Regions from separate parts of the Pseudoflavonifractor sp. HCP28S3_F10 genome, predicted to be linked through region 3. Evidence: riboswitches for the same ligand, from Rfam matches in the RefSeq annotation. Region 3 holds a riboswitch; each other region holds the start of a gene.
The links. Region 3 has a riboswitch for glycine ahead of gcvT (glycine cleavage system aminomethyltransferase GcvT). Riboswitches for the same ligand answer to the same signal wherever they lie in the genome.
Positions count from the first base shown of each region.

Region 1: linked by a shared signal. The riboswitch ahead of ACTNBZ_RS00470 (alanine/glycine:cation symporter family protein) and the one ahead of gcvT (glycine cleavage system aminomethyltransferase GcvT) in region 3 are both predicted to bind glycine.
Region 2: linked by a shared signal. The riboswitch ahead of ACTNBZ_RS00725 (GrdX family protein) and the one ahead of gcvT (glycine cleavage system aminomethyltransferase GcvT) in region 3 are both predicted to bind glycine.

Region 1 is NZ_JBQHUB010000001.1:92,387-102,179, forward strand. It holds gene ACTNBZ_RS00455 (DUF6323 family protein) at 1-288, shown strand, start outside; gene ACTNBZ_RS00460 (DUF6179 domain-containing protein) at 278-1,162, shown strand; gene ACTNBZ_RS00465 (glycosyltransferase family 8 protein) at 1,172-2,011, opposite strand; glycine riboswitch at 2,453-2,546, shown strand; gene ACTNBZ_RS00470 (alanine/glycine:cation symporter family protein) at 2,732-4,108, shown strand; gene ACTNBZ_RS00475 (uracil-DNA glycosylase) at 4,731-5,297, shown strand; gene ACTNBZ_RS00480 (V-type ATP synthase subunit D) at 5,370-5,978, opposite strand; gene ACTNBZ_RS00485 (V-type ATP synthase subunit B) at 5,995-7,407, opposite strand; gene ACTNBZ_RS00490 (V-type ATP synthase subunit A) at 7,454-9,223, opposite strand; gene ACTNBZ_RS00495 (V-type ATP synthase subunit E) at 9,216-9,793, opposite strand, start outside.
Region 2 is NZ_JBQHUB010000001.1:144,140-153,932, forward strand. It holds gene gluQRS (tRNA glutamyl-Q(34) synthetase GluQRS) at 1-429, shown strand, start outside; glycine riboswitch at 553-667, shown strand; glycine riboswitch at 670-764, shown strand; gene ACTNBZ_RS00725 (GrdX family protein) at 838-1,215, shown strand; gene ACTNBZ_RS00730 (glycine/sarcosine/betaine reductase component B subunit) at 1,220-2,500, shown strand; gene grdB (glycine reductase complex selenoprotein B) at 2,515-3,819, shown strand; gene ACTNBZ_RS00740 (response regulator transcription factor) at 3,990-4,667, shown strand; gene ACTNBZ_RS00745 (sensor histidine kinase) at 4,678-5,973, shown strand; gene ACTNBZ_RS00750 (MGDG synthase family glycosyltransferase) at 6,163-7,254, shown strand; gene ACTNBZ_RS00755 (lysylphosphatidylglycerol synthase transmembrane domain-containing protein) at 7,379-8,476, shown strand; gene ACTNBZ_RS00760 (ROK family protein) at 8,592-9,554, shown strand; gene ACTNBZ_RS00765 (hypothetical protein) at 9,622-9,793, opposite strand, start outside.
Region 3 is NZ_JBQHUB010000005.1:89,011-98,803, reverse strand. It holds gene lpdA (dihydrolipoyl dehydrogenase) at 1-1,003, opposite strand, end outside; gene gcvPB (aminomethyl-transferring glycine dehydrogenase subunit GcvPB) at 1,103-2,548, opposite strand; gene gcvPA (aminomethyl-transferring glycine dehydrogenase subunit GcvPA) at 2,545-3,861, opposite strand; gene gcvH (glycine cleavage system protein GcvH) at 3,867-4,247, opposite strand; gene gcvT (glycine cleavage system aminomethyltransferase GcvT) at 4,365-5,444, opposite strand; glycine riboswitch at 5,629-5,712, opposite strand; gene ACTNBZ_RS04085 (FtsW/RodA/SpoVE family cell cycle protein) at 5,990-7,816, shown strand; gene ACTNBZ_RS04080 (penicillin-binding transpeptidase domain-containing protein) at 7,813-9,186, shown strand; gene ACTNBZ_RS04075 (CvpA family protein) at 9,260-9,793, opposite strand, start outside.

The DNA of each region.
Region 1 (9,793 bases), on a different contig from region 3:
GAGTTCGGCCCGGGAGTGCTGGAGAAGCTGATGACCGCCTTCCGGGATTCCCCTTATCTGGACCCGGCGTGCTGGGCCGAGACCCTGGCCGGGCTGCAGGACCTGTTTTACGAGTACAAGAACCAGTGCATGGATGCCCTGTCCGACGATGAGCTCATCGCCGCCATGCGGCGGCTCTATGACGGGGAGGCCGGGGGTTCCCTGGACTATCTGGGCGGGACGGCGCTGGAGGAGCTGTGCCGGCGGCTGAGCAGCGGGGAAAGTTGGGAGGATGAAGATGAGAACTGAATTGGAGCGCCGGGCCGGAGCCATGCCGGAGGGGCTGCGGCGGGAGCTGTGGACCCTGCTGGCCCGGCAGGCGGCCCGCTATACCCGGGGGCGGAGCAGCTCGGTGTCCGAGGGGGCGGCCCGGGAGCTGATGGAGTCCATCTGCTTTACCCTGGGGCTGGATCCAAACGCCGGGAGCGGGGACTGGGCACGGCTGGAGCGGCTGGGCGTGGAGGAAGCCTTCCGCCTGGGACAGGCGGCGCTGGCGGAGGAGATGGAGAGAGGCAGGGCGCTGTACCGGGCGGTGCGGGAGAACATGCCCCGGCTGCGCAGCCGCTCCCTGGAGGATACGGTGGGGAGCATCGGGACCTTCTGGCGGCGGTACGACCGGGAGCTGCTGGCCCATCAGATCCCCTGCGACATCGACTATCAGCTCTCCCTGCCGGTGCCGGAGCACAGATTGGGGGTGCTCTACGTCAACGAGTATCTGCGGCGGCTGTGGATGGAGCAGGACCTGCTGCGCCGCTTCGACTGGGGACGGACCGCCGCCCTGCTGACACGCTGCTGCGGCGACTATACCGGGCTGCTGGTAAACCTGTGGGAGCCGGTGGCCGTCAACGCCCTGGGGCTGGTGCTGGCCGGGCGGGACCCCTTTGCCCTGTGGGTGGACGAGAAGATCCGGACGGAGCTGGCCCGGCTGCTGCTGCCCCTGAAGCGGGCGGAGCGGCTGGAAACGCTGGAGCGGGGGGCCTGCCGTCTGGCGGACGCCCTGGCGCTGGAGCAGCTGCCCCAGCGGCGCTATCTGACGGCGGAGGCCCGGGCTCTGCTTCCCCGGCTGACGGCGGCCCTGGAGCACGGGGACCTGAGCGGCGTGTTTTTTGATTTTGCGTGCTGAGCATAACGCCTATTGGGGGCCGGGCGCTTCCTCTTCCAGGGCCTCGGCGTGGATCAGACCGTCGTAGGCCTCATAAAACTCCCCCAGCTGGCCGGTGTAACCCGGTTTCCAGGGCTTGTTGCGGCCGCAGTAGTGGACGATGGCTGTGTGGCTGCACACCCAGTCCAGGTCTATTTGTGAGCCCGGCGTCAAACGGGAGAATGTGAGCAGCCGTTCGGTCATATTATATCGCATGGGGTCCAGCAGATGGATGCGGTCGCCGTAAAGGGCGCTGATGATGTCCTGGTCGGGCAGGAGCAGGGCGGAGCGGTGCTCCTCCACATAGTCCAGCACCGGCTGGAGCTCCTGCTCCCGGCGCAGCCGCTCCAAATTCATCAGCAGCACCCCGGAGTTGATATAGGGCCCCGGCGTCCGGGACTGGAGCCGCAGGGCGTTGAATTTTTCCAGGGAGCGGTTCACATGGCTGGCCGCGGCGAAGAAGCAATCCCCCATGGGGGTGGCCCACAGCTCGTCCAGCGGGCGGATGGCCACCAGGTCCGGGTCCAGATAGAGCACCCGGTCCAGGTCTTTGGGGAGATACCGGGCGGCGAAAATGCGGTCGTATATCTCGCAGGGATAGCGCCCGGTGGTGGGGGCACCGGCGAAGAGACGGTCGTCCGCCCGGATGCCTACCAGCTCCAGATCGGGGGCGTCCACCGCCCGGGCTACCCGGTCCAGGTCCTCCGGAACGAGGGAGCGGTGGAGCACAAAGACCCGGATATACCGGCCCGGATGCTGCTGTGCCACGCTTTTGAGCATGACGGCCAGAGGGTGGAGATAACTGCGGTTGACCGTAACGAGAAGATCCATGACGTCGTTTCCTCCGGGAGATATTTGGAGCGGTGGAAAACAGCCTTTGCATCCACCGCCCTGCAAAAAAGGATTACAAATCAAAATACCACAGTTTCCTCTAAAATTCCGGCGAAATTTGTGAAGAAAAAGAAAACAGAATATGAATCTTACACGCGAAATAATATGGAAAAAGATAGATGTTGGCTCCTCATATGTCTTCCGATGAAAGACATATGAGGATTTTTATAAAATGGAAAATATGCGGGGCGCCACAAGTATAGAACAAAAATTGTGGGGGAAAATACAAAATTATTTTCCTTGACGAATGGGCTGATATGCGTTATGATGATAATGCAAAAAGGGAATATAGACAGGACCCGCCACAAGGATGTGCCGCATCTGGTCTGTAGCAGAATAGATGCGTTTAAGTGTCCACGGTATAAGGACATATTGCGGCGGTGAATGGGCTCTGGAGAATCCCAATGACGGGGGCCGAAGGTGTAAGGTGCCGGCAAGGCGCCGATCTCTCAGGCAAAAGGACAGAGTGGAGCGCAGCCGATATGGGGGAGAACCCGCCGGCTGCGATTTACAGGGCCAGGCCGGAATACGGTCGGGCTTTTTATTTTGATTGGGGGGTGTGCAGCGGAGCATTTCTTGAGGCGGCAGCCCGGCGAAGTGTGCCGCCGGGCACGGCATTTGAGAGGAGTCCCTCTGAGGAAGTTAAAGGGAGGTAAATGTATGGAACAACTGACAATCCTTGTAGGTAAAGCCAGCGACTTTGTGTGGAACAGCGTACTGCTCTATGTGCTGGTTGCTACCGGTATTCTCTTCACCATTCGGCTCGGCTTCATCCAGATCCGGAAATTCGGCGCCGGCTGGAAGCAGATGTTCGGCAACTTCAGTCTGTCCGGCAAAAAGGCAGACAAGGACGGCATGAGCTCGTTCCAGGCGGCGGCCACGTCCATCGCCGCCCAGGTGGGCACCGGCAATATCGTGGGCTGCTCCACCGCCATCCTGTCCGGCGGCCCCGGCGCCATCTTCTGGATGTGGATCGCCGCGTTCTTCGGTATGTCCACCATCTATGCCGAGGCGGTCCTGGCCCAGAAATATAAGACCAGAGACGACAGCGGCGCTATCATCGGCGGTCCTGTCTATTACATCCGCGCCGCCTTCAAGGGAGGCTTCGGCAAGTTCATGGCCGGCTTCTTCTCGGTGGCAATCATCCTGGCCCTGGGCTTCATGGGCAACATGACCCAGGCCAACTCCATCAGCAGCTCCTTCGAGACCGCCTTCCACGTGCCCAAGATCGTGATGGGCGTGATCCTGGCGGCGGTGGCCGCGTTCATCTTCCTGGGCGGCGTGAAGCGCATTGCCTCCGTCACCGAGAAAGTGGTCCCCATCATGGCCATTTTGTACCTCCTCGGCGGCCTGATCGTGATCATCGCCAACGGCAGCCACATCCCCGAGGCGTTCCGTCAGATCTTTGTGGGCGCCTTTACCCCCAACGCCGTTCTGGGCGGCGCCATCGGTATCACCGTGAAGCAGGCGGTCCGTTTCGGTGTGGCCCGCGGCCTGTTCTCCAATGAGGCTGGTATGGGCTCCACCCCCCATGCCCACGCCATGGCCAAGGTGGCGAAGCCTGAGGATCAGGGTCATATCGCCATCGTCTGCGTGTTCATCGACACCTTCATCGTTCTGACCATTACCGCCCTGGTGGTTCTGACCAGCGGCGTGGTGAATATGAACGATATTGAGGCCAGCCCCGAAGCGGCCTCTCTGGCTCAGGCGGCCTTCAGCACCGTGTTCGGCAATTTCGGCAGCATGTTCGTAGCCATCTGCCTGCTGTTCTTTGCCTTCTCCACCATCGTGGGTTGGTACTTCTTCGGTGAGCAGAACGTCAAGTACCTCTTCGGCAACAAGGCCGTCAAGATCTACGCCGCCATCGTGGTGGTGTGCATCGTCATCGGCTCCGCGCTGAAAGTGGGCCTGGTGTGGAACCTGTCCGACCTGTTCAACGGCCTGATGGCCCTGCCCAACCTGATCGCACTGATCGCCCTGTCCGGCGTAGTGGTGCGCATTTCCAAGGGCCAGGATCAGCCTCTGACCCACAAATAAAGGGCTGTAAAAGGAACGCTTTTCCTGAACAAAGGCGGCGGCGCATATGCGCCGCCGCTATTTTTTGAATGACGATTTAAGGTGAATTTTTAAAGACATGCATCTGATATAAATTCCGCATGAATCCTTAAGAAAGGTGACGGTGCGCTAGTACATGCATAGAAGTGTCAAAAAGAACGATAAGAGAAAACTTAATGAATCGGAGCGGGATAAAAGAGCGGGGCGGTACGGAAAAACGGGGGAGTGCGCAGACAGAAAAAGACGGATCTGTTACTAGAACACGCTAAAGCGTGATAAAAAACAGCTAGTACGCGGACAGAAGAAAAAAGTAAAAAATTTCTAGATAATGGGAAAACATTTTTTCTACGGATCGAACCGGGATTTTGCTTGACGATAGGGGGAAACTATCATATAATCGCACCGAAAGGCGGGGAATTGCTTCCCTTCCTTTAAGTGAAAATGCCTGAACTTGCATTTTCTCGATATCCTCTTTCCTCTTTCTTCTTGCAGAATGCCCCGTGCCGGTTCCGGCGCGGGGCATTCTGTGTCTACAGAACTCTGGCCAAACGGAAGCGGCTGTGGTATGATATTGCACAGATGTCATACAGAGAGGAGGCGTGCTATGAAGGATTGGGATGGACTTTATCAGGAGTGTATGTCCTGCCGGAAATGTCCCCTGTGCGAGACGCGGACCAACGTGGTCTTCGGCGAGGGGGCCCGGGACGCCGAGGTCATGTTCATCGGCGAGGGACCGGGAGAGCAGGAGGATTTGACCGGCCGCCCCTTTGTGGGACGGGGCGGTAAATTCCTGGACGAGATGCTGGCCATGATCGACCTGGACCGATCCAGGGTGTTTATCGGCAATATGGTGAAGTGCCGGCCTCCCGGGAACCGGGACCCGCTGGCGGCAGAGCAGGAGGCGTGTATCGGCTACCTGCGCAACCAGGTGGCGCTGATCCGGCCCAAGATCATCGTCTGTCTGGGCCGCATCGCGGCCATGAAGCTGATCAAGGAGGACTTCAAGATCACCCGGGAGCACGGCGTCTGGTTCGAGAAGGCAGGCGTGCAGATGACCGCCCTTTTCCACCCGGCAGCCCTGCTGCGGGATCCCCGCCGCCGGCCCGAGACCTTCGCGGACCTGAAGGCCCTGCAGGCCAAGATCCGGGAGATCTGCGACCATACCTATTGATTGAAGTGCTTGAAAAAGCCCCGGAGGCGTCTGCCTCCGGGGCTCACATTTTTTGCGGGATATGTGGAAAATCTATCCGCCGGTCTTACGCTTGATGACCTTGAGGCGGACAAACTCCTCCCGCTCCTTCTCCTCCAGCGCGTCGGTGATGAAGCGGATGGTGTGGTCAAAATTGGGGATGACAATGTTCTGCAGGGCGTTGGCCCGCTTCTGGGTCTTGCGGATGGACACGGCCAGCCGGTAGATGGAGGTCTCCACCTCGGCCAGCTGCCGCACCAGTTCTTTCACCCGGTGGAACTTGATATAGGCGTCGTCCAGGGCGGAGCTGGTGGAGGCAAAGCCGTATTCCGGCCGGGGCGGGGGACTGCGGTCCGGGATATGGGGCAACTCCACGCCCATGAGGGAGCGGTACTGGATCTCCAGCGTCCGGTCCACATCCACAGCTTCGGCGATCTGGTCGCAGATGCCCAGCTTCAGGTTGGCGGTCTGCAGTGCGGCGTAGGCCTCGGCAAAGACGGCGTCGATCTGGGCCTGGACGTCTTTTGCCGTGTCCATCAGGGCCATCATCTCCCGGATGAGAATGTTGCGCTTGCGGTCCATCAGCTCGTAGCCGGTGGCGGCCAGGGCACGGGAGCGCCTGGCGGCCATAAGGTTACCCTTGGTGGGCAGGATGGCGGCCATGGAAACGCGCCTCCTTTCAGGGCTGCCCGGCCAGGTCGGACAGGATGCTGTGGTAGGCGCCTTCCACATAGTGGGCGTCCAGCGTGGCGTCGTCCACCCGGTCCAGTTCGCTGCGGGGCAGCAGGGTGAGCAGCTTCCACCCCAGGTCCAGCGTCTCATTCATGGTGCGGCCGTGCATCACGTCCTGGCGGATGAAGAGCCGCTCAAAGGCCCGGCCGAATTCCAGATACTGCTTATCCACGTCGGAGAGCTCATCCTCGCCGATGACGCCGGCCAGGCTCCGGGCGTCCTGCACCTTGGAGTAGGAGGCAAAGAGCTGGTTGGACAGGGCGGGATGGTCGGCCCGGGTGAATCCCTCGCCGATGCCGTCCTTCATCAGGCGGGAGAGGGAGGGCAGGATGGCGATGGGGGGATAGACTCCCTTCTGGTCCATGTCCCGGTCCAGTACGATCTGGCCCTCGGTGATATAGCCGGTCAGGTCGGGGATGGGATGGGTGATATCGTCGTTGGGCATGGTGAGGATGGGCACCTGGGTCACCGAGCCGGGCCGCCCCCGGATCATGCCGGCCCGCTCGTACAGGGAGGCCAGGTCGGAGTACAGGTAGGCGGGGAAGCCCTTGCGGGAGGGGATCTCGCCCTTGGAGGAGGAGAACTCCCGGACGGCCTCGCAGTAGGAGGTCATGTCGGTGAGGATGACCAGCACGTGATAGCCCTTGTCAAAGGCCAGGTACTCCGCGGCGGTGAGGGCGCAGCGGGGAGTGAGGATGCGCTCGATGATGGGGTCGGAGGCCAGGTTCATGAACATAACCACCCGCTGCAGCGCGCCGGCCTCCTCAAAGCTGCGGCGGAAAAAGTCGGCGGTGTCATTCTTCACGCCCATGGCGGCAAAGACGATGGCGAATTCGCCGTCCCCCTCGCCCACCTTGGCCTGACGGACGATCTGGGCGGCCAGTTCGTTGTGCTTCATGCCCGAGCCGGAGAAGATGGGCAGCTTCTGCCCCCGGATCAGGGTCATGCTGCAGTCGATGGCTGAGATGCCGGTCTCGATATAGCTGCGGGGATACTGGCGGGACACCGGGTTGATGGCGGAGCCGTTGATATCCCGGCGCTCCTCGGGGTAGAGCTCTCCCAGGCCGTCGATGGGACGGCCGGCGCCGTCGAACACCCGGCCCAGCATCTCCTTGGACAGGGCCAGCTTCACCGGCTCGCCGGTGAAGTGGGTGCGGGCGTTGTCCAGCGAGACGCCCCGGGTGCCCTCAAAGACCTGGAGCACCACCCGGTCGCCGTCGATGAGGATGACCCGGCCGTTACGGACGGCGCCGTTCTCCAGGGTGATCTCCGCTGTCTCGTCGTAGGAGACGCCGGATACGCCCTCCAGCGTGATAAGAGAGCCGGACAGCTCGGACAGGCCGATATATTCTAGTCTCATGACAGATCAACTCCTTGCAGAGATGGGAAACGCGGGGCTGGAGCGGTCAGCGGTTGGCCTCATCCACGCTCTGGAGGGCCTGGTCGATCCGCCGCTCGTAGTCCGCGAATTTCTCCATCTGGTCATTGGGGATCTCATACTTCATCTTGACCAGAGCGTCGAAGATGCCGGTGGCGCGGACCTGGGACAGGGGGATGGAGCGCTCCAGCAGCCTGCGGGCCCCGTCGTAGAGCCGGAGGATGACCTCCATCATGCGGAACTGCTTTTCCAGGGGGACATAGGTGTCCACGGTGTGGTAGGCGTTCTGCTGCAGGAAGCCAACCCGGATGAGGCGGGCGATGTCCAGCGTCAGCTTCTGGTCCTCGGGCAGCACGTCGGAGCCGATGAGCTTGACGATCTCCATAAGCTGGTCCTCCTCCTGCAGCAGGGAGAAGATCCGCTGCCGGTCGGCCATGAAGCCGGGGGCCACGTTCTGGTCGTACCAGGGCTTCAGGTCGTCCAGATACTCGGAGTAGGACGTGAGCCAGTTGATGGAGGGGAAGTGCCGGGCGTAGGCAAGGGAGCGGTCCAGGCCCCAGAAGGTGCGGACATACCGCTTGGTATTCTGGGTCACCGGCTCGGAGAAGTCGCCGCCCTGGGGAGAGACGGCGCCGATGACGGTGACGCTGCCCTCCCTGCCCTCCAGAGTCTCGATATAGCCCGCACGCTCGTAGAACTCGGCCAGACGGGAGGCCAGATAGGCGGGGAAGCCCTCCTCGGCGGGCATTTCCTCCAGGCGGCCGGAGATCTCCCGCAGGGCCTCGGCCCAGCGGGAGGTGGAGTCAGCCATCAGGGCCACGTGGTAGCCCATGTCCCGGTAGTACTCGGCGATGGTCATGCCGGTGTAGACCGACGCCTCACGGGCGGCCACCGGCATGTTGGAGGTGTTGGCGATGAGGATGGTACGGTTCATCAGGGGCTGCTGGCTCTTGGGGTCCAGCAGTTCGGAGAATTCCTCCAACGCCTGGGTCATCTCGTTGCCCCGCTCGCCGCAGCCCAGATAGACGATGATGTCGGCGTCCGACCACTTGGCCAGCTGGTGCTGGGTCATGGTCTTGCCCGCGCCGAAGGGGCCGGGGATGGCGGCGGCGCCCCCCTTGCCGATGGGGAAGAGGGTGTCGATGATCCGCTGGCCGGTGATGAGGGGCCGGTGGATGGGCAGCCGCCGGGCCATGGGCCGGGGGGTGCGGATGGGCCAGGACTGGGCCAGCTTCAGGGCGTGGACCTGTCCGGCGGCGTCGGTGAGCTCCACCAGGGTGTCGGCAACGGTATAGGACCCGCTGGGGACCACCCTTGTCACAGTGCCCGACAGCCCGGCGGGCACCAGGCAGCGGTGGAGGATGAGGGGAGTTTCCTGGCACTGGGCGTACAGCGCGCCGGGGGACAGGGTATCTCCCGCCTTTACGGTGACGGTGGTATCCCATTTGCGGCTCTCATCCAGAGTGGGGATGTTCAGGCCCCGGCCGATGAAGGGGCCGCTCTTTTCCTCGATGAGACGCAGGGGACGGGCAATGCCGTCGAAGATATTGCACAGCAGGCCGGGCCCCAGGGTAATGGACATGGGAGCTCCCTGGCCGGTGACCGGCTGGCCGGGCATGAGCCCGGCGGTGTCCTCATAGACCTGCACGGTGGTGATGTCGCCGTTGACGCCCACCACCTCGCCTACCAGGCCCTCTTCGCCTACATTGACCATGTCCATCATGGCCAGGCCCCGGCCGCCTTTGACGGTGACCACAGGGCCGTTGATGCCGTAGATCTCACAGCGGTTTTCACTCATGATCCCGGGTCCCTCCTTCCAAAGTGCCGCCGTCCGCGGCGTCCACCAGCGACAGGCCCACCAGACTGGCAAAATGGCCCCGCAGTTCCTCCATATTGGCGTCAAAGGAGGAATCTATCCGCAGACCCAGGGACTGGGACTGGGCGATGAGTCCGCCCATCCGGATGGGGCCGGCCTGGATGGTCAGCGGCCGGCCTGCCAGGGCGATGAGAGCGTCGGCCAGGGGCAGGTCCTCCTCCCGCAGGTAAACCACCGTGTCCTCCGCGCCGGACAGGGGGATCAGCGCCTCCCGCAGCAGCTGGGAGAGGCGGCGGGGATAGGCCTCGGTGCGGGTGAAGGCGGCGGTACGGGCGCGGACCAGGGCAAAGACCTCGGAAGCGATCTCCTCCCGGCGGCGGAAGAGGGCCTGCTTGCGCTCCAGCATGTGCCGGGAGACCAGACGGCCCTGCTCCGAGCGGATGCGGGAGACCTCCCGGTGGATATAGTCATAGGCCTCCAGCAGGACCTGGTCCTCCGCGGAGGAGAGGGCGGCGTCGTGCCGCTCCTTCAGTTCCTTCGAGACGCGCTCGG
Region 2 (9,793 bases), on a different contig from region 3:
GACTGCGGGGATTTTATCGTGCGCCGGTCCGACGGGGTCTATGCCTATCAGCTGGCGGTAGCGGCGGACGACGGGGCCATGAAGATCAGCCAGGTGGTCCGGGGCATGGATCTGCTGGACTCCACTCCCAGGCAGATCTACCTCTACCGGCTGCTGGGACTGCCTGTTCCCGCGTTTTTCCATGTGCCCCTGCTGGTGGCGCCCGATGGGCGGAGACTCTCCAAGCGGGACCGGGATCTGGACATGGAAGCGCTGCGCGCCAACAGCTCACCGGAAGAGGTCATCGGCACGCTGGCCTTCCTGGCGGGACAGACTGACCGGCCGGAGCCGGTGCAGGCCAGGGAACTGATCCCTCATTTCCGGTGGGATCGGGTCCCCCAAAAAGACATAAAAACAGAAACTGATATTTTCGATTATTGTACCGATTAGTATAGAAAAGTAGCGGGATATTAAGTAATCACGAATTTTTAATAATGAATATATAGAATCTCTTGTTGTATTTGAAATGCCGATATGTTATAATATAGCCATCGAAAAAACAAATATAGCTGGATGATGGCTGCGGGAGAGTTCGTCCCTCCCTCAGGGACGGCACCGAAGGTATAAGTGGGATTCATCTGCCGAGTGGTCCCGCCAATTTCTCAGGTTTCAGAACCGCGGTCGGACAGGACTCTGAAAAGACCATGATTCTCGTACATGGCACCGAAGGGGCAACTCCGATGGCTTCGAAAGCGGGGGAAACTCTCAGGTTTTAAACACAGGGTGCAGGGCAGATGTAGTAATACGTTGTGTTCTGTATCCTGTTTTTTCTGCAAAGGAGAGAGTGCCTTGCTTCTGGTGACAAACAACGAGAAAGTCCGGGATCAATATGGTTCGCTGTGTACGCTTCAGTTTGTGGACGGCGGCCATGTGGATGTCCTGACACATGTGAGAGACCTGGTCCACAGCGGGCATAAGCTGCTGACCCATCCGCTGGCCGGCAGTGTCAAGCCCAATGAGACCCCCTTCCGCTCGGTGGCCCTCACCGAGGAGGCGGGCCCTCTGGATCTGGAATCTCTGGACCTCATCGAGGCCGCTCTCGGCGTGTGCCGTCAGTTTAAGCCCCGGTTCCACCGGGGAGACGACGCGCCTGCCGACATGCGTGAGGACTTTGCGGAAATCGATTTTCGGCTGATCCATGGGGCGATAGCCCCGCATCTACAAAAAGGAGAGTGAGACTATGCGGCTGGAATTAGGCGAAATTCACATCAGCGACATTAAGCTCGGCGACTGCTCCAAGGTGGAGAACGGCACCCTCTACGTCAACGTGGAGGAGCTCCGCGCTCTGCTGCTGGAGGACGAGGACCTGGCCTCGGTTGACTTCGAGGTGGTCCATCCCGGCGAGTCCGTGCGCGTCCTGCCCGTCAAGGACGTCATCGAGCCCCGCGTCAAGGTGGAGGGCAACGGCGGCGTGTTCCCCGGCGTCATCTCCAAGGTCGGCACCGTGGGCAGCGGCAAGACCCATGTTCTCAAGGGCTGCGCCGTGGTCACCACCGGCAAGGTGGTGGGCTTCCAGGAGGGTATCATCGACATGAGCGGCCCCGGCGCCGACTACACCCCCTTCTCCAAGCTCCACAACCTGGTCATGATCTGTGAGCCCAAGGAGGGCATCAAGCAGCATCAGCACGAGCACGCCATCCGGATGGCCGGCCTGAAGGCTGCCACCTACCTGGGCGAGCTGGCCCGTACCCTGACTCCTGACGAGACCAAGGTCTATGAGACCTCCGGCGTCATGAGCGGCAAGGAGAAGTATCCCGACCTGCCCCGCGTGGGCTACGTCCTGATGCTCCAGAGCCAGGGCCTGCTGCATGACACCTATGTCTACGGCGTTGACATGAAGCGCTCCATGCCCACCATTCTCAACCCCACTGAGACCATGGACGGCGCCATCCTGAGCGGCAACTGCGTGTCCGCCTGCGACAAGAACACCACCTATCATCACCTGAACAACCCCGTCATTGCCGACCTGCTGGAGCAGCACGGCAAGACCCTGAACTTCGTTGGCGTTATCATCACCAACGAGAACGTGTACCTGATGGACAAGGAGCGCTCTTCCGACTGGTCCACCAAGCTGGCTCAGTTCCTGGAGCTGGACGGCGCCCTGGTCTCTCAGGAGGGCTTCGGCAACCCCGATACCGACCTGATCATGAACTGCAAGAAGCTGGAGGCTGCCGGCATCAAGACCGTCATCATCACCGACGAGTACGCCGGCCGTGACGGCGCTTCCCAGTCCCTGGCCGACGCCGATCCCGCTGCCGACGCGGTGGTCACCGGCGGCAACGCCAACATGGTCATCCACCTGCCCAAGATGGACAAGGTCATCGGCCACCCCGAGGCTGCCAACATCATCGCCGGCGGCTTTGACGGCGCTCTGGAGCCCGACGGTTCCATCACCGCTGAGCTGCAGGTCATTACTGGCGCCACCAACGAGATGGGCTTCAACAAGCTCAGCGCCAGATAAGGAGGGGAACTGTAATGAGTTTTAGAGTTGTTCATTATATCAACCAGTTCTTCGCCCAGATCGGCGGCGAGGAGAAGGCTGATTACGCGCCCGAGTACCGCGAGGGTGCTGTGGGCCCCGGCCTGGCGCTGAACGCCGCGTTCAAGGGCGAGGCTGAGATTGTCGGTACTGTCATCTGCGGCGACTCCTACTTCAACGAGAACCTGGAGTCCGCCAAGGCCACCGTGCTGAAGATGATTTCCGACGCCAAGCCCGACGTGGTCATCTGCGGTCCTGCCTTCAACGCCGGCCGTTACGGCGTGGCCTGCGGCACCGTGGCTGCCGCCGTGAAGGATGAGCTGGGCCTGCCCGTCGTCACCGGTATGTACGAGGAGAACCCCGGCGCCGACATGTTCAAGAACAAGGTCTATATCATCGCCACCAAGAACAACGCCGCCGGCATGCGCCAGGCCGCTCCCAAGATGGCCGCTCTGGCCCTGAAGCTGGCCAAGGGCGAGAAGGTCGGCGCCTCCGCCGAGGAGGGCTACATGCCCAACGGCCTGCGCGTCAACTTCTTTGAGGCTGAGCGCGGTTCCACCCGTGCCGTGAAGATGCTGCTCAACAAGCTCGCCGGCAAGCCCTACACCACCGAGTTCCCCATGCCCTCCTTCGACCGCGTCGCCCCCGGTCCGGCCATCACCGATCTGGCTCACACCACCATCGCTCTGGTCACCTCCGGCGGCATCGTGCCCAAGGGCAACCCCGATCACATCGAGTCCTCCTCCGCCTCCAAGTTCGGCCGCTATGACATCAGCGGCTTCGAGGATCTGACCGCTGCCGACCATGAGACCGCTCACGGCGGCTACGATCCGGTCTACGCCAACGAGGACGCCGACCGCGTTCTGCCTGTGGACGTGCTGCGCAAGATGGAGAAGGAAGGCAAGATCGGCGGCATCTATCCCTACTTCTTCACCACCGTCGGCAACGGCACCGCTGTTGCCAGCGCCAAGAAGTACGGCGAGGCCATCGGCAAGGAGCTTCGGGATGCCGGCATTAAGGCCGCCATCCTGACCTCTACGTGAGGCACCTGCACTCGTTGCGGTGCAACGATGGTTAAAGAGATCGAGCGTGCTGGCGTGACCGTGGTGCATATGTGCACCGTCACCCCCATCTCCATGACGGTTGGCGCCAACCGTATTGTCCCCACGATCGCGATTCCTCACCCCCTGGGCAACCCCGCCCTCACTCACGAGGAGGAGTTTGAGCTGCGCTACAAGCTGGTCGAGAAGGCCCTCAAGGCTTTACAGACTCCCGTGGATGACCAGACCATCTTCGACTGATTTTCCAAATCAGCTCCGAAATCCCCGTCGCCCATTGGGCGGCGGGGATTTTTTCGTGCCGGGAGGATTTACAGGAGAAGGCTCTTTTGGTATCCTTTTTTCAGACTATATTCAGATTCAAGCGGTAGAATGACAAAAACGACTTGATATCGAAGCAAGGAGGGATCGCCATGCGAGTCCTGATCGTCGAGGACGAACACCGTCTGGCCGAGACGCTGAGCCAGATCCTCAAAGAGCAGCACTATCAGACTGACACGGTCCATGACGGGACCGACGGACTGGATTACGCCCTCTCCGGCCAGTATGACCTGATCCTGCTGGACGTGATGCTGCCCCGGCTCAGCGGTTTTGAAGTAGCCCAGCGGCTGCGCTCCGCCCACATCTCCACCCCCATCCTGATGCTCACTGCCCGGGATGAGGTCAGTGACAAGATCGCCGGGCTGGACTGCGGCGCTGATGACTATATGACCAAGCCCTTTGATACCGGGGAGCTGCTGGCCCGGGTACGGGCCCTGACCCGGCGGCAGGGAGAGGTGCTCTCGGAGACCCTTACGGTCTTTGATCTGACGCTCAATCTGTCCACCCGCTGCCTTGGCTGCGCAGGAAGATCGGTGCGCCTGGGGTTCAAGGAGTTTGATGTGCTCCGCCTGCTTATGGCCGCGCCCCGGGCGGTGGTGCCCAAGGAGGACATTATCTCCAAGGTCTGGGGCATCGAGTCCGACGCGGAGGACAACAATGTGGAGGTCTATATCTCCTTTCTGCGGAAAAAGCTGGCTTTTCTGGGCTCCGGGGTGAGCATCGCCACGGTGCGTAAAGTGGGATACCATCTGGACTTCCCGGGGAACTGAGGAGAACAGTATGCTGAAACGGCTGAGACGGACCTTTATCCTGATCAATATGCTGCTGGTGAGCCTGGTGCTGCTCATCGTCTTCGGCGCACTGATGGGTTCCACCTCCCAGCGCCTTCGGGGCCAGAGCGTGGCCGCCATGCGCGTGGCGCTGAAGTGGCCGGAGGGCGGTCCGCCGCCCAGGGTGGAGATCGGACTGCCGCCCATGGAGCGGGAGCCGGAGGGACGGGAGGACCGTGGGCACGGTGAGCGGCAGACGGCCATGATCCCGGTCTTTACTGTAGTGCTGGATGAAGAGGGAAATATGGTCTCCTCCACCCTGGGCGGGAACATTCAGGTGTCTGAAGAGACCCTGGAGCAGGCAGTGGCCCAGGTGTGGGACACCGGGGAGCGGGAGGGGACCATCTCCGGGCTCCACCTGCGCTTTCTGGCGGAGGAGGACGGGGCGGGGAATCTGCACATCGCCTTTGCCGACCTCCGGTGGGAGCAGGAAAACCTGGCTGATCTGGTCCGTAACTCCCTTCTGGTGGGGACGGTGGGCCTGATGGGATTTTTCCTGGTGAGCCTGTTTTTGTCCACATGGGCGCTGCGTCCGGTGGAAAAGGCATGGAAGCAGCAGCGGCAGTTCGTGGCCGACGCCTCCCATGAACTCAAGACCCCGCTCACTGTCATTCTGGCCAATGTGGGCATCGTTCTGGCCCACCCGGAGGACCGGGTGAAGGAGCAGCAAAAATGGCTGAGCTATATCCAGGAGGAGGGGACCCATATGCGGGGCCTGGTGGAGGACATGCTCTTCCTGGCGAAAAACGACGCGGCCCGGGCGCCCCTCCACCCTGTGGAGCTCTCTATGAGCGAGCTGACCATGGGCTGTCTGCTGCCCTTCGAATCGGTGGCCTTTGAGGCGGGAGTGACGTTGGAGAGCCGGATCGAACCGGGGCTCTCCCTCCGGGGGGATGAGGCCCAGCTCCGGCGGCTGGTGATGATCCTGCTGGACAATGCCGTCAAATACGCCGGTGAGGGCGGGAACGTGAAGCTGACCCTCTCCCGGCAGGGAGACCGGCTGAAGCTGTGGGTCCGCAACACCGGCGAGCCCATTCCGCCGGAGCATCTGCCCCATCTTTTTGAGCGGTTCTACCGGGTGGACAGCTCCCGCAGCAGGGAGCGGGGCGGCTACGGGCTGGGGTTGGCCATCGCGCAGACCATCGTGGACAGCCACGGCGGCCGCCTGTCGGTGACCAGTTCTGCCGAGACGGGCACCTGCTTTACCGCCCTGCTGCCCACCGTCTGCAGAGGCATCCGGACTTGAAAGAAGCTGCACGCGGGCGCGTTTCCAAGAGAGAACGCGCCCGCGTTTTTATGTTCTGATCGCCTGTGGAGGATGAGAACAATAAAAAAGAATATTTTTTATGTTTCCTTAAAGGGATTTTAAGGATTAAGCAGGGGCTTTCTAAAAATTCTTCCTGTATGATAAGGGCAGAACAAAGGAGGGAGCTCTATGAAGATCCTGATCCTGACGGGAAAATTCGGTATGGGACACTGGTCCGCCTCCCAGTCGCTGTGCCAGCAGCTCACGCGGGCCTTTCCCCGGGCGGAGGTCCGGGTGGTGGACCTGTTTGCCTACGCCATGCCGGGCGCCTCCGAGGCGCTCTACCGGGCCTTCCATCTGCTGGTCACCTACGGATACGGCCTGTTCAACACCTATTACCGCCTCGCCGACCATCTGCCCGCCGACACCGGCTCCCCGCTGGACAGGCCCATGCTGGAGCGCCTGGAGGAGCTGCTGCTGGAGGAGCGGCCCGACGCCGTGGTGGCCACCCACCCCATCTGCGCGGGACTGGTGTCCCGCTTCAAGGAGGAGACCGGGGAGGATCTGCCCCTCATCACCTGCGTCACCGATCTGTCCACCCACAATGAGTGGCTCCACCGGGGGACCGATTGCTATCTGGTGGGCAGCCCCGAGATCCGGGACCGGCTGGCCGCCAAGGGAGTGGAGGAGGAGCGTATCCTGGTCACCGGTATCCCGGTGAAGGAGGAATTCCGGCTTCCCGGCCACCGCCGGGGCGGGGAGAAGCGCCGCCTTCTCATCATGGGCGGCGGACTGGGACTGCTGCCCCGGAAGGACCGGTTCTACGAGGCCCTGAACGGCCTGCCCGGGGTAGAGACCACCATGATTGCCGGGAACAACCGGAAGCTGTACCACCGGCTCCATGGGCGGTATGAGCACATCGAGGTGGTGGGCTTTACCCACCGGGTGTGGGACTATATGGCACAGGCCGACCTGATGCTCACTAAGCCCGGCGGTATCACCGTGTTTGAGGCCATCTTTTCCGAACTGCCCCTGCTGCTGTGGGAGCCATTTTTGCAGCAGGAGAAGAACAATGCCCGCTTCCTGCTCCGGGCGGGCCTGGCCCGGTCGGCGGCCAAGGAGCCGGAGGAATGCCTGGAGGCCATCCGGACACTGATCTATGACGACCATGCGCTGGAACAGATGGCGGAGCGGATGCGCGGAAGAAAGGAAGCACTGGAGTCTCAGGCGCTGGACCGGGTGCTGGACGCCATGGTGCGCAAGAGGGAGGTGTACGCGTGATGAGCGGAAAAAAAGGCGTGATTCTTCGGCGTGCGCTTGCCGCGGCCGGACTTGTGGCCGCCTGCGGGGCGGTCTGCCGGGTATTGTCCGGCCTTTGCCGCGGAAGAAAACGGAGGCAATGACCGTGTGGGGAAGAAAACATCTGCTGGGCGGTATTCTGCTGCTGGCCCTGATGGCGGCCACCGCTTGGCTGCTGCTGCGGGACCAGCCTCTCTCCGCTCTGCTCCTGGTGCTGGGGCATACAGACACCGGATATCTGCTGCTGGGCCTGGGGCTGATGTTCCTGTTTGTGGGCTGTGAGGCCATGTGCAGCCGCCTGGCCCTGAGGCGGCTGGGCTGCCGGGTGACTTGGCGGCAATGCCTGGGGTATTCCTTTGCGGGGTTTTACGTCAGTTCCATCACACCCTCGGCGACTGGGGGACAGCCGGCCCAGATCTACTATATGTCCCGGGACGGGATACCTGCCGCCCACGGGGCCCTCAATATGATGCTCATCGCCGTGTGCTATCAGGTAACGGTGCTAGGATATGCCCTGACAGCCTGGCTGGCCCTGCCGGAGCTCCGCACCGCCCTGGGCGGCGGCCTGGAGTGGCTGCTGCTGTACGGCGGCGGGGTGATGCTCTTCCTTACGGCCGGGATGCTGGTGATGATGTTCCTGCCCGGCCCGGCCACCGCCCTGACCAGGGGTGTGCTGGCCCTGCTGGCGGCGGTGGGGGCGGTCCGGGACCGGGAGGCAGCCGAGGAGAAGCGGAAAAAGCAGCTGGCGGCCTATGCCGCCGGGGCCCGGTGCCTGCGGGGACACCCGGAGCTGCTGCCCATGCTGCTGCTTCTTACCGCGGCACAGCTGACGGCCCTCTTCGCGGTGCCTTATGTGGTCTATCTGGCGTTTGGACTGCGGGGGGAGGGACTGCCCATCTTTCTGGGTACCCAGGCCCTGGTGACACTGGCGGTCTCCTCCCTCCCCCTGCCGGGGGCGGTGGGCCCCGCCGAGAGCGGCTTTGTCCGGGCCTTCACGCCCCTCTTCGGCGCCGGGCTGGTCACCCCCGCCATGCTGGTGAGCCGGGGCATCAGCTTTTACGCCTTCCTGCTCATCAGCGGCTGCGTCACTCTGGCGGTCCACCTGAGAGGCAGCGCGAAGCGGGTTGACGCAGGCAGAGAAAAGCAGAATCTCCGGAAGCACACGGTTTCCAGGTGCAAAGCGCCCCAAACTGTGGTACAATAGCTTCACTTGGCGAGCTGCCGCGCCAGCGGCGGGGAGCCTAGTGAAACTTGTGCCTGTGGCGCAATAGCTTCACTTGGCGAGCGAACGCGCCCGCACCGGAGGAGTGGATGTATCTATGTATTATCTGGGTATCGATCTAGGCGGCACCAATATTGCCGCCGCCGTGACGGATGAAGCGGGCGCCATTCTGGGCCGGGCCAGCATCCCCACTCCCCGGGGAGGGGACGTTCCCGCCGGGGTGGCCGGGACCATGGCGGAGGCCTCCCGGGCCGCCGCGGAGGACGCGGGCCTCCGGCTGGAGGAGGTGGGCTCCGTCGGCATCGGCTCCCCGGGCACCATTGACCCGGAGAGCGGCACCATCCTCTACTGGAGCAATCTGGACTTCCAGAACGTTCCACTGGCTGCTTTGCTGCAGGAGCGGCTGCCCATGGACGTCCCTATCTATATGGAGAACGACGCCAACGCCGCCGCCCTGGGCGAGTACGCCGCCGGCGCGGGCAAGGGAAGCCAGTCCATGGTGGCCATCACCCTGGGCACCGGAGTGGGAGGCGGCGCGGTATTGAACGGAAAGCTCTACACCGGCTTCAACTACGCCGGCATGGAGGTGGGCCACTTCGTGCTGGAGCAGGGGGGACGGCTGTGCACCTGCGGCCGCCGGGGCTGCTTCGAGGCTTACTGCTCCGCCACCGCCCTCATCAAACGCACCCGGGAGCTGATGGAGAAGAACCCCAAGTCCCTGCTGTGGCAGCTGGCCGAGGGCGACCTGGCCAAAGTCAACGGCAGGCTCCCCTTTGACGCCGCCGCCCTGGGGGATGCGGTGGCAGGCAAAGTGGTGGACGAGTATGTGGAGTACCTAGGCTCCGGCGTGGCCAGCCTGGTCAATATCCTCCAGCCCGAGGTGTTCTGCATTGGCGGCGGCCTGTCCAACCAGGGCGAGACCCTGATGGCCCCGGTACGCTACATCCTCAACCGGGAGGATTACGCCCGGAACAACGCCCACCGCACCCGCCTGATGCGGGCCCAGCTGGGCAACGACGCCGGCATCATCGGCGCGGCCATGCTGCCCAAATTCCGCTAAAACCGATAACGAAACGTAAAATGCCCGCCGTCTGCTCCGAAATGGAATCAGACGGCGGGCATTTTCCTTAGCAGGACGCGGAAGCGGGCTCCCCCTCCCCACAGGGGACAAAGCCCTCCGGGGCGGAGAGGGATTCCTTCTCCGGGGGAAAGAGGACCAGAGAGAGGGCGAAAAGGACGGCCGCGGCCCCGGCAATGACCATGACCCGGTTTTTCTCCAGCCAGGGACGGTGCTCCTCC
Region 3 (9,793 bases):
TGGGAGCGTTCACCCGTCCGGGCTGGTGGCCGTAGAGCAGCTCCACGGCCCGGACGCCCTCGGCCTCGGCCTTGTGGGCCAGCTGGATGCCGCCGATGGCGTCGCCGATGGCCAGGATGGAGGGCACGGAGGTCTCATACTTCTCGTTGACCACCAGCATGCCCCGGTTCATCTCCACCTCCACGCCGTCGAAGAGACCGGCGGTGTTGGCCCGGCGGCCCATGGCGGCCAGCACGGTGTCGCCGGCGGCCGACTTCTCCTCACCCTTGTAGGTGAAGTGGACGGTGACCTGATCGCCGTCCCGGGTCAGCTTGGAGACCATGGCGGAGGTGTAGATCTCCACACCCTGCTTCTTGAGCTGCATGGTCATGGACTGGGAGATCTCCCGGTCCAGGTTGGCCAGGATGCGCTCCAGAGCTTCCACGATGATGATATGGGCGCCCATGGCCGACCAGACGGTGGCCAGCTCCACGCCGATGACGCCGCCGCCGATGATGACCATGGTGTTCCGGGGGGAGATATCGTCCAGCAGCTCGTCGCTGGTGACCACGCCGGGCAGGTCCAGCCCGGGGATGGGAGGACGGGAGGGGATGGAGCCGGCGGCCACCAGGATGTGCTCGCCCTCATAGACCTCATCGCCGGCCTTTACGGTGTGGGGGCCGGTGATTACGGCCCGGGCGTTGATGGAGTCGATCTTGTTGGACTTGAGCAGGGAAGCCATACCGCCCCGCAGGGTCTCCACCACCTCGTTCTTGCGGGCGGCCAGGGAGGCCCAGTCGGGTTCCACGCTGCCCAGGGCGATGCCGGGCACGCCCTCCTTCAGCTCCTGGAAGAGCTGGGAGGAGTGCATCAGGGCCTTGGTGGGGATGCAGCCCCGGTTGAGGCAGGTGCCGCCGGGCTCACGGGCCTCGAACACGGCCACCTTTTTGCCGAGCTGAGCGGCCTTCACCGCGGCGGCAAAGCCGCCGGGGCCGCCGCCGATGACGAGCAGATCATATTGCATGTTGTTTGACCTCCAGAGTGGTTGAAATGAGATATCCCCGGTGGGATATCCGGAAAAAAGCGGCGTCCGCAGGGAACGGACGCCGCTTTGCGGGCAGGATTACGCGAACTCGTAGCGGACCACGGGATGGCGGGCCGCCTTAGTCTCGTCAGGCCGGCCGATGACGGTGTTATGGGGCGCGGCGTGGCAGGCCTCTGCGTCCTCATAAGCGGTCTTGAGGATCTTGGCCATGACCTCGCAGGCTTCGTCCAGGGTCTCGCGGGACTCAGTCTCGGTGGGCTCGAACATAAGAGCCTCGTGGACGATGAGGGGGAAGTACATCGTGGGGGGATGGATGCCGTGGTCCAGCATGCTCTTGGCCACGTCCAGCGCGGAGACGCCGGTCTCCTTCTTCAGCTGGGCCAGGTCCAGCACGAATTCATGCATGCAGACGCCGGGATAGGCGGAGATATAGCCGGCCTCTTCCATCTTCTTCTTCATGTAGTTGGCATTGAGAACGGCGGTCTGGGCGGCCTCGCGCACGCCGGAGTTACCCAGGGTCATCAGGTAGACCAGGGCCCGCAGCACCACCAGGAAGTTGCCGTAGAACATCTTGACCTGGCCGATGGACTGCTCACCCACGGTCTCGCCCAGGGTGGAAGCGGGGAGGAAGGGCTTGAGGATATCCTTGCAGCCCACCGCGCCGGAGCCGGGGCCGCCGCCGCCGTGAGGCGTGGAGAAGGTCTTGTGCAGGTTCAGGTGGCACACGTCAAAGCCCATGTCGCCGGGACGGGCCACGCCCATGACGGCGTTCAGGTTGGCGCCGTCATAGTAGCACAGGCCGCCGGCGTCGTGGACGATCCTGGTGATCTCCAGAATGTTCTTATCGAACTTGCCCACGGTGTTGGGGTTGGTGAGCATAAGGCCGGCAGTGTCGGGACCCACCACGGAGCGCAGAGCGTCCAGGTCCACCATGCCATCGGGGGTGGAGGCAATGGAGCACACCTCAAAGCCGCACATGGCGGCGGTAGCGGGGTTGGTGCCGTGGGCGGAGTCGGGGACGATGATCTTCTTGCGGGCGGTATCGCCCCGGGACTGATGATAGGCCTTGATGAGCAGCACGCCGGTAAACTCGCCGTGAGCGCCGGCGGCGGGCTGGAAGGTCATGGCGTCCATGCCGGTGATGCCGCAGAGATACTTCTCAGCCAGGGCATACACCGTCTCGCAGCCGGCGGCGGTATGCTTGGGCTGCAGAGGATGGATGTCGGTGAATTTGAAGAAGCTGGCGATGACCTCGTTGATCTTGGGATTGTACTTCATGGTACAGGAGCCCAGAGGATAGAAGCCGTCGCACACGCCGAAGGAGCGGCGGGCCAGAGCGTTATAGTGCCGGGAGAGGTCGTTCTCACTGACCTCGGGCAGCCGGGGCGCGCTCTTGCGCCGGAACGCGGCGGGGATCTCCAGAACAGGTACGGAATCGGCCTCCGGGTCCAGGGTAGGGGAGACGTGAGGGACCAGGACCTTATTGCCGCGGCCGGGGCGGCTGAGCTCAAAAATCAGTTTCATTCTCCGTACGCCTCCTTGATGATGGCCACAGCCTCGTCCAGGTCGGCCTTGGTGCAGAACTCGGTGACACACCACAGCACGCCGTCCTTGACGGGCAGGCCGCCCAGGATGCCGTTGACCTCCAGCACGTTGAGGACGCGGCCGGCATCGGGCAGGGTGGTGACGAACTCGTGGAAGAACTCGCCCTTGTGGACCAGTTCAACGCCGTCGATCCTGCACAGCTCGCTGGCCAGATAGTGGGCCTTGTCGTAGCACTGCTGGCTCACCTCGGCCAGACCGGCGGGGCCCATCTCGGCCAGATAGACCGAAGCGGTCAGGGCGCAGAGGGCCTGGTTGGAGCAGATGTTGGAGCTGGCCTTCTCCCGGCGGATGTGCTGCTCACGGGCCTGCATGGTGAGAACAAAAGCCCGCTCGCCCTTGTCATCGGTGGTCTCGCCTACGATACGGCCGGGCAGCTTGCGCATCATGGCGCTGGTGCAGGCCATGAAGCCCAGGTAGGGGCCGCCCCAGGACAGGGGCATGCCGAGGGGCTGGGCCTCGCCAACGGCCACATCGGCGCCGTACTCCCGGGGGGTCTTGAGCAGGCCCAGGGTGGCGGGGTTGACACCCATAATGTACTTGGCGCCAGCGGCGTGAACGGCCTCGCCCAGGGCGTCGCCGTCCTCCAGCATGCCGTAGAAGTTGGGCTGCTGGACGTAGAAGCAGGCGGAGTCGTCCGCCAGCAGGGACTTCAGGGCGTCCAGATCGGTGACGCCGTCCTTGGCGGGAACCATGACCACCTCGGTGTTGGAGCCGTAGCAGTAGGTCTTGATAACGGCCACAGCGTCAGGATGGGCGGTCTCGGAGACCAGGACCTTGGTGCGCTTGCGGTCGCGGCACATGGCGGCGGCCTCGGCGGCGGCGGTGCCGCCGTCGTACACGGAGGCGTTGGACACGTCCATGCCGGTGAGCTCGCAGATCATGGTCTGATACTCAAAGATGGACTGGAGGATGCCCTGGCTCACCTCGGCCTGATAGGGGGTATAGGCCGTGACCAGGATCTCGTTGCTGGTGATGCGGGTGACGGCGGCGGGGATGTAGTGCCGCTCGGCGCCGGCGCCCCGCAGGATGGTGCGGAAGCGCACGTTCTGATCGGCCAGGGACTCCATGGTCCGGCGGATCTCCAGCTCGGACTTGGGATTGGGCAGGTCCAGGGGCCCCTGGATCATGACCTCCCGGGGAACGTCCGCGTAGAGGTCATCCATGGATTTCATACCCAGCTCGGAGAGCATCTCCTGACGCTCTTCGGGGGTAGAACACAGATAGCTCGACATGTATCTTACTCCTTCTCGGCAGCGCAGTGGGCCTCATAGGCGGCGGCGTCCAGCAGCTCCTCCTCCTCGGTCACGTTCTCCACCTTGACGAACCAGGCGCCGTAGGGGTCGGCATTGACCTTGGCGGGATCGTCCATCAGTTCCTCATTGACGGCCACCACGGTGCCGGAGACAGGGGAGAGCACGTCAGACACGGCCTTGACGGACTCCACGTCGGAAAAAGCCTCGCCCACGGAGACGGAGTCGCCCTCCTGGGGCAGGTTGACAAAGACGATATCGCCCAGCTCGTCCTGAGCGAAATCGGACAGGCCGATGACATAGGTGTCGCCGTCCTTGCGGACCCACTCGTGGGACTTGGCGTACAGCAGATCAGAGGGGAAGTTCATAATAATGTCTCCTTTTATGTATTGTTTTGGATATTGGGATAGTTTGGATGGTTGGATCATTTGGATAATTGGATGATCTGGTCCGGTCAGAAAGGTATCATGCTCAGAGAAAAGGGATCACTGGGCGCGCTTGTAGAAGGGAGTCTTGATGACCTCACACTCCACCTTGCGGCCGCGCACGTCCACCAGCAGCTTGGTGCCGGGCTCCTTGTACTCCACGGGGACCATGGCCATGGCGACGGCCTGGCCCAGGTAGGGGCAGTGGGTGCCGGAGGAGACAAAGCCAACCTTCTCATCGCCGGCGTACACGTCGCAGTGCTCGCGGATGATGCCCCGGCCGGTGACCTTCAGGCCCACCTTGCGGCGGGAGACGGGACGGGCCTTCTCCAGCGCGGCCTTGCCGATGAAGTCGGGCTTATCCATCTTGACGAAGATGCCGAGAACGGCCTCGTAGGGGTTGATCTCGGCGGAGAGCTCGTGGCCGTAGAGGGGCATGCCGGCTTCCAGGCGCAGGGTATCGCGGGCGCCCAGACCGCAGGGGATGAGGCCCTCGTCCTTGCCGGCCTCCAGCAGCTTGTTCCACAGGGCGGGGGCGTCGGCGCTGGCGCAGTAAATCTCAAAGCCGTCCTCGCCGGTGTAGCCGGTGCGGGAGACAATGGCCTTGATGCCGTCCACATTGCCCTCGGCGATGAAGGTGTAGTTGCCGGAGGGAATGGTGCCAGAGAGCTTGGAGAGAACGGCCTCGGCCTTGGGACCCTGGAGGGCCACCTGGGCGACGGAATCGGAGATGTTTTCCATGGTGCAGTCGCCGGACAGGTGCTCGGAGATCCAGTTGGCGTCCTTCTCGCAATTGGCGGCGTTGACCACGATGAGGTAAGCCTCGTCGGAGCACTTGTAGACGATGAGGTCATCCACCACGCCGCCGGTCTCGTAGCACATCAGGCTGTACCGGGCATAGCCGGACTGGAGGTCGGTATAGTCGTTGGTCAGCAGGTTGTTCAGGTTCTTCAGGGCGTCCTTGCCGCGCAGGACCAGCTCGCCCATGTGGGAGACGTCAAACAGACCGCAGGCGGTGCGCACCGCCATATGCTCGGCCACCACGCCGCTGTACTGCACGGGCAGCAGCCAGCCGGCAAAGGGGACGATCTTTCCGCCGGCGGCTACATGGCAGTCATAAAGGGGGGTCTTCTTCTCCATGATACATACCTCCTAAAATAAACTCACAAAGCCAAAAAATATACCCGCAGTCATCAAAAACCATGAAAAAAGCGCATAGCGGAAATGCTATACGCCTCTGTCCATTACCTGAAAGTTTCCCCTGAATAAAATTCAGAGTTGCATCGTCGGCGCGGGCGGAAAGACCGTCCGCTTTCCAGAGCTCCGTCGGCAGCCGATCCTTTTGCCTGAGAGATTTTCTCGCTTTCCCCTTCGGCGGTGAAGTATCACACTCTCTCGACTGTGTCATCCGGGCAATATTGATTTTTTCTATGAATTGCAGGGTGTACTTGCGAGTTTTTCTTTATACCCATGAGTATAATACATTTTTCCAAAAAGTCAACTTGTTTTTTTGAATAATACGGAACGCCAAATATCAGAAAAGTTTAACAGGTGTTCCAGTCATACCCGACAACCTGCGCTTGCGCCATTTTGAAACTGTGTTATACTTGAACTGCAAAATGCGGGAATGGGACGGAAGGCCCTATCCGCGCAGCGGGATGAAATTGTAATAAGGAGGAGATGCCATGCAGGCGCTTCTGACTCAGCCCGGGGCTTTTCTGCACCGGCTCCTGGCACTGCCGGCGGAGTACCCGGTGGCAGCCGCCTGGTATACGTCCATCGTCCGATTTCTCTTTCCCATATTGGCGCTGATGATCCTGACGGGGGCCATCCGGTCCCTGCTGAAGGTGCCTCATATGCCGGAGGTCTGGGCCTATCTGACATTACCCAACGGCGCCAGCGAGCCTCTGACCCACTGGGAGAACATTCTGGGCCGGGGCAGGGCGGCCGACGTGGTGCTCAATTATCCGGTGGTCTCCCGGCAGCACGCCGCCCTCATCCGGGGCGAGGATGACCGCTGGACTGTGTACGATCTGGACTCCAAGGGGGGCGTGACGGTGAACGGCACGCCGGTGGACGGGAGCGCCCCGGTGGCCTTCGGCGATGTGCTGGGTCTGGCCGGGGTGGAGACCGTGCTGCTGCCGGTGTCCCTGGAGGAGCGGGAGGACTGGCGGCGCCGCCGCCGGGCGGTGGAGCGGCCCGCGTCGCCCTGGGGAGCGCTGGTCCTGCTCACGGTGTTCCAGGTCCTGACTGCGATGCAGCTCATCGCGGCGGCGGGGGAGGAGGCCGGTGCGCCGCTGCTTCTTTCCTTTCTGTGTCTCACCGGGGTGATGTGGACCCACTTTCTTGCCCTGCGGGCGTTGCGCCGGGTAGGCTTTGAGATGGAGGTCATCGCCTTCTTTCTGTGCACCCTCTCTCTGGCAGTGACTGCCTCGTCGGCTCCCCACGCGCTCTTCAAGCAGCTGGCCGCCATGGTGCTGGGACTGATCCTCTTCCTGGTGCTGGGGGTCTTTCTGCGGGATCTGGACCGGGTCAAGAAAATCCGCTGGCTCATGGCGGCGGGGGCCATCTGCCTGCTGGGGCTCTCCCTGGTGGCCGGACAGGTGAAGTACGGCGCGGCCAACTGGATCAGCATCGGCGGGATCTCCTTCCAGCCCTCCGAGGTGGCCAAGATCTGCTATATTTTCGCCGGCGCCGCCACTCTGGAGCGGCTCTTCCGCAAGCGGAACCTGGGGCTCTTCATCCTACTCACCGGCGTGTGCATGGGCTGCCTGGCCCTGATGAGCGACTTCGGCACGGCGGCCATCTTCTTTATCACCTTTCTGGTCATCGCCTACCTCCGCTCCGGCGACTTTGCCACCCTGGCCCTCATCTGCGGCGCGGCGGTGTTCGGCGTGCTGGTCATCCTGTCGGTCAAGCCCTATATCCTGCGGCGCTTCGCCACCTGGGGCCACGCCTGGCAGTATGCCAGCGACGGGGGCTTTCAGCAGACCCGCACCATGTCGGCGGCCGCCTCCGGCGGCCTGGTGGGCGTGGGCGCGGGGCGGGGCTGGCTTCACCGGGTGCCCGCCGCCGACACCGACCTGGTGTTCGGCATGCTCTGTGAGGAGTGGGGGCTCATCATCGCCGTGCTGGCGGTGTGCTGCATCCTGACCCTGGCGGTCTTTGCGGTGCGGTGCTGCCGGGCGGGGCGGTCCAGCTTCTATACCATCGCCGCCTGCGCCGCCACCTCCATGATGGTGTTCCAGACCTGCCTCAACGTGCTGGGTGCGGTGGACATCCTGCCCCTTACCGGCGTGACCTTCCCCTTTGTGTCCAACGGCGGGTCCTCCATGCTGTCCTCCTGGGGGCTGCTGGCCTTCCTGAAGGCCACGGATACCCGCCAGAACGCCAGCTTTGCCATCCGGCTGCCCAACCGGCGGAAGGAGCGGGCGGACGAAGAGCGGCTGGCCCGCCGTCCGGCGGAGAAGCCCGGATTTGACTTTGATACGGGCCGGGAGGAGGAGCCATGAAAAAGATCGAAAAACGGGCGGTGGTCTGCCTGCTGCTGGCCCTGGCGCTGCTGCTGGGGCTGGGACTGTTCTGCGTCCGCTTCGTGGTCAGCGGCGGACGGTGGGCGGGCTTCGCGGCCAACCGCCACCTCTACAACAGCAAGGGCCAGCTCTCGGTGGGCCGGGTGCTGGACCGGGACGGAGATGTGCTCTCCTGGGCCGATGAGAATGGGGAGCGCCGCTATTACGACGGGGCCACTGTCCGCAAGGCCACCCTCCACGCGGTGGGGGACCCGGCGGGCAATATCGGTACCGGGGCACTGGTGGCCTTTGCCGACAAGCTCTCGGGCTACAATCTGCTCACCGGAGCTTACAGCCCCATGGGGGAGGGCAACGACCTCTATCTGACCCTGGACGCCCGCTATAACTACATCGCCTACGAGGCTTTGGGAGGCCGGAAGGGGGCGGTTGGGGTCTACAATTACAAGACCGGCGAGGTGCTGTGCATGGTGTCCACCCCCACCTTCGATCCGCTGGACCCGCCGGATATTCAGGAGGGGGACGAGCGGTATGAGGGCGTCTACCTCAACCGTTTCCTGTCCGGGAGCTTCGTGCCCGGCTCCACCTTCAAGACGGTGACCCTCACCGCCGCCATCGAGAACCTGCCCGACCTTTTTGAGCGGCACTTCACCTGCACCGGCTCCACCCAGGTGGGGGACGGCACGGTGACCTGCCCCCGTGCCCACGGAGAGATGGACATCTGCGGCGCGCTGGCCAATTCCTGCAACGGCGTGTTCGCCCAGCTGGCGGCAGAGCTGGGGGCTGATACCATGGAGAAATACGCCGATCAGGCGGGGCTCACCGGGCGCTATACGGTCAGCGGCATCCCCACGGCGGCGGGCCGCTTCGACCTGAGCGGCGCCAGTGTCAACCAGCAGGGCTGGGCCGGGGTGGGCCAGTACAGCGACGCGGTGAATCCCTGCGCCATGATGGTGTGGATGGGAGCCATCGCCAACGGCGGAAAGGCGGCGGTGCCTCAGCTGGTGCTCAAGACTGTCACGCCCCTGGGCCTGCCCGGCTCGGTGTACCTGAAGCATCAGACCGGCCGGCTCATCGACAGTGATACGGCGGAGACTCTGGCCGATATGATGGCACGCAATGTCACCGAGACCTACGGCGCCCACCGCTTCCCCAACATGGATCTGTGCGCCAAGTCGGGCACCGGCGAGGTGGGCGGCGGCAAGGCCCCCAACGCCTGGTTCACCGGGTTTCTGCGGAATGAGGACGCGCCCTACGCCTTTGTGGTCCTGGTGGAGGAGGGCGGCAGCGGCGCCGACGCAGCCGGAAACGTGGCCGCCAGGGTGCTGGACGCCCTGGTCAACGGATACTGATCCACAACGTGAAGATCCCCGGTCCGCCAAACGGCGGACCGGGGATCCTTGTATTTTGAGGGATGCCGGGCCGTCAGGCCGCGGGCAGGGTGGAGACGGCGGGAGTGGGCGCAGGGGCCGGAGCGGCCTTCCGGTCCAGGGTGACGGTGGTGCCCGACAGGATGGAGACCGGCTCGTCGGGGGCTACCTCGTGGGAGATGGTGACCCGGTCGCCCACGTTCAGGGTGACGGCGATGGGGTTTTCCCTGGCGGACACCGAGTAAAACACGTCCTCGCCGGTAAGGCGGAGGAAGTAGTAGGTGTTGCCGTCCATCACGGCGGAGCGGATCTCGGCGATGACGCCGCCGGCCTCGGTCTGGGGCAGGGCCTCCTGGGTGGTGATGCCCTTCTGGGCCAGCATCTGAATATACTTCTGCTCACACTCGGAAACGGTGGCCCCGGTGGCCACCACCTGGTACTGGGCCACGTTGACCATGGCGTAGGTCTTGACCAGGTTGGTGGCGTCCTTCAGGGGGATGAAGTAGGTGGGCTCGTCGGCGATGTTCAGCAGCAGGGGGAAGGTGGCCACATAGCCCAGGTCCTGGACCACGCCCTGGGCCGACTTCTT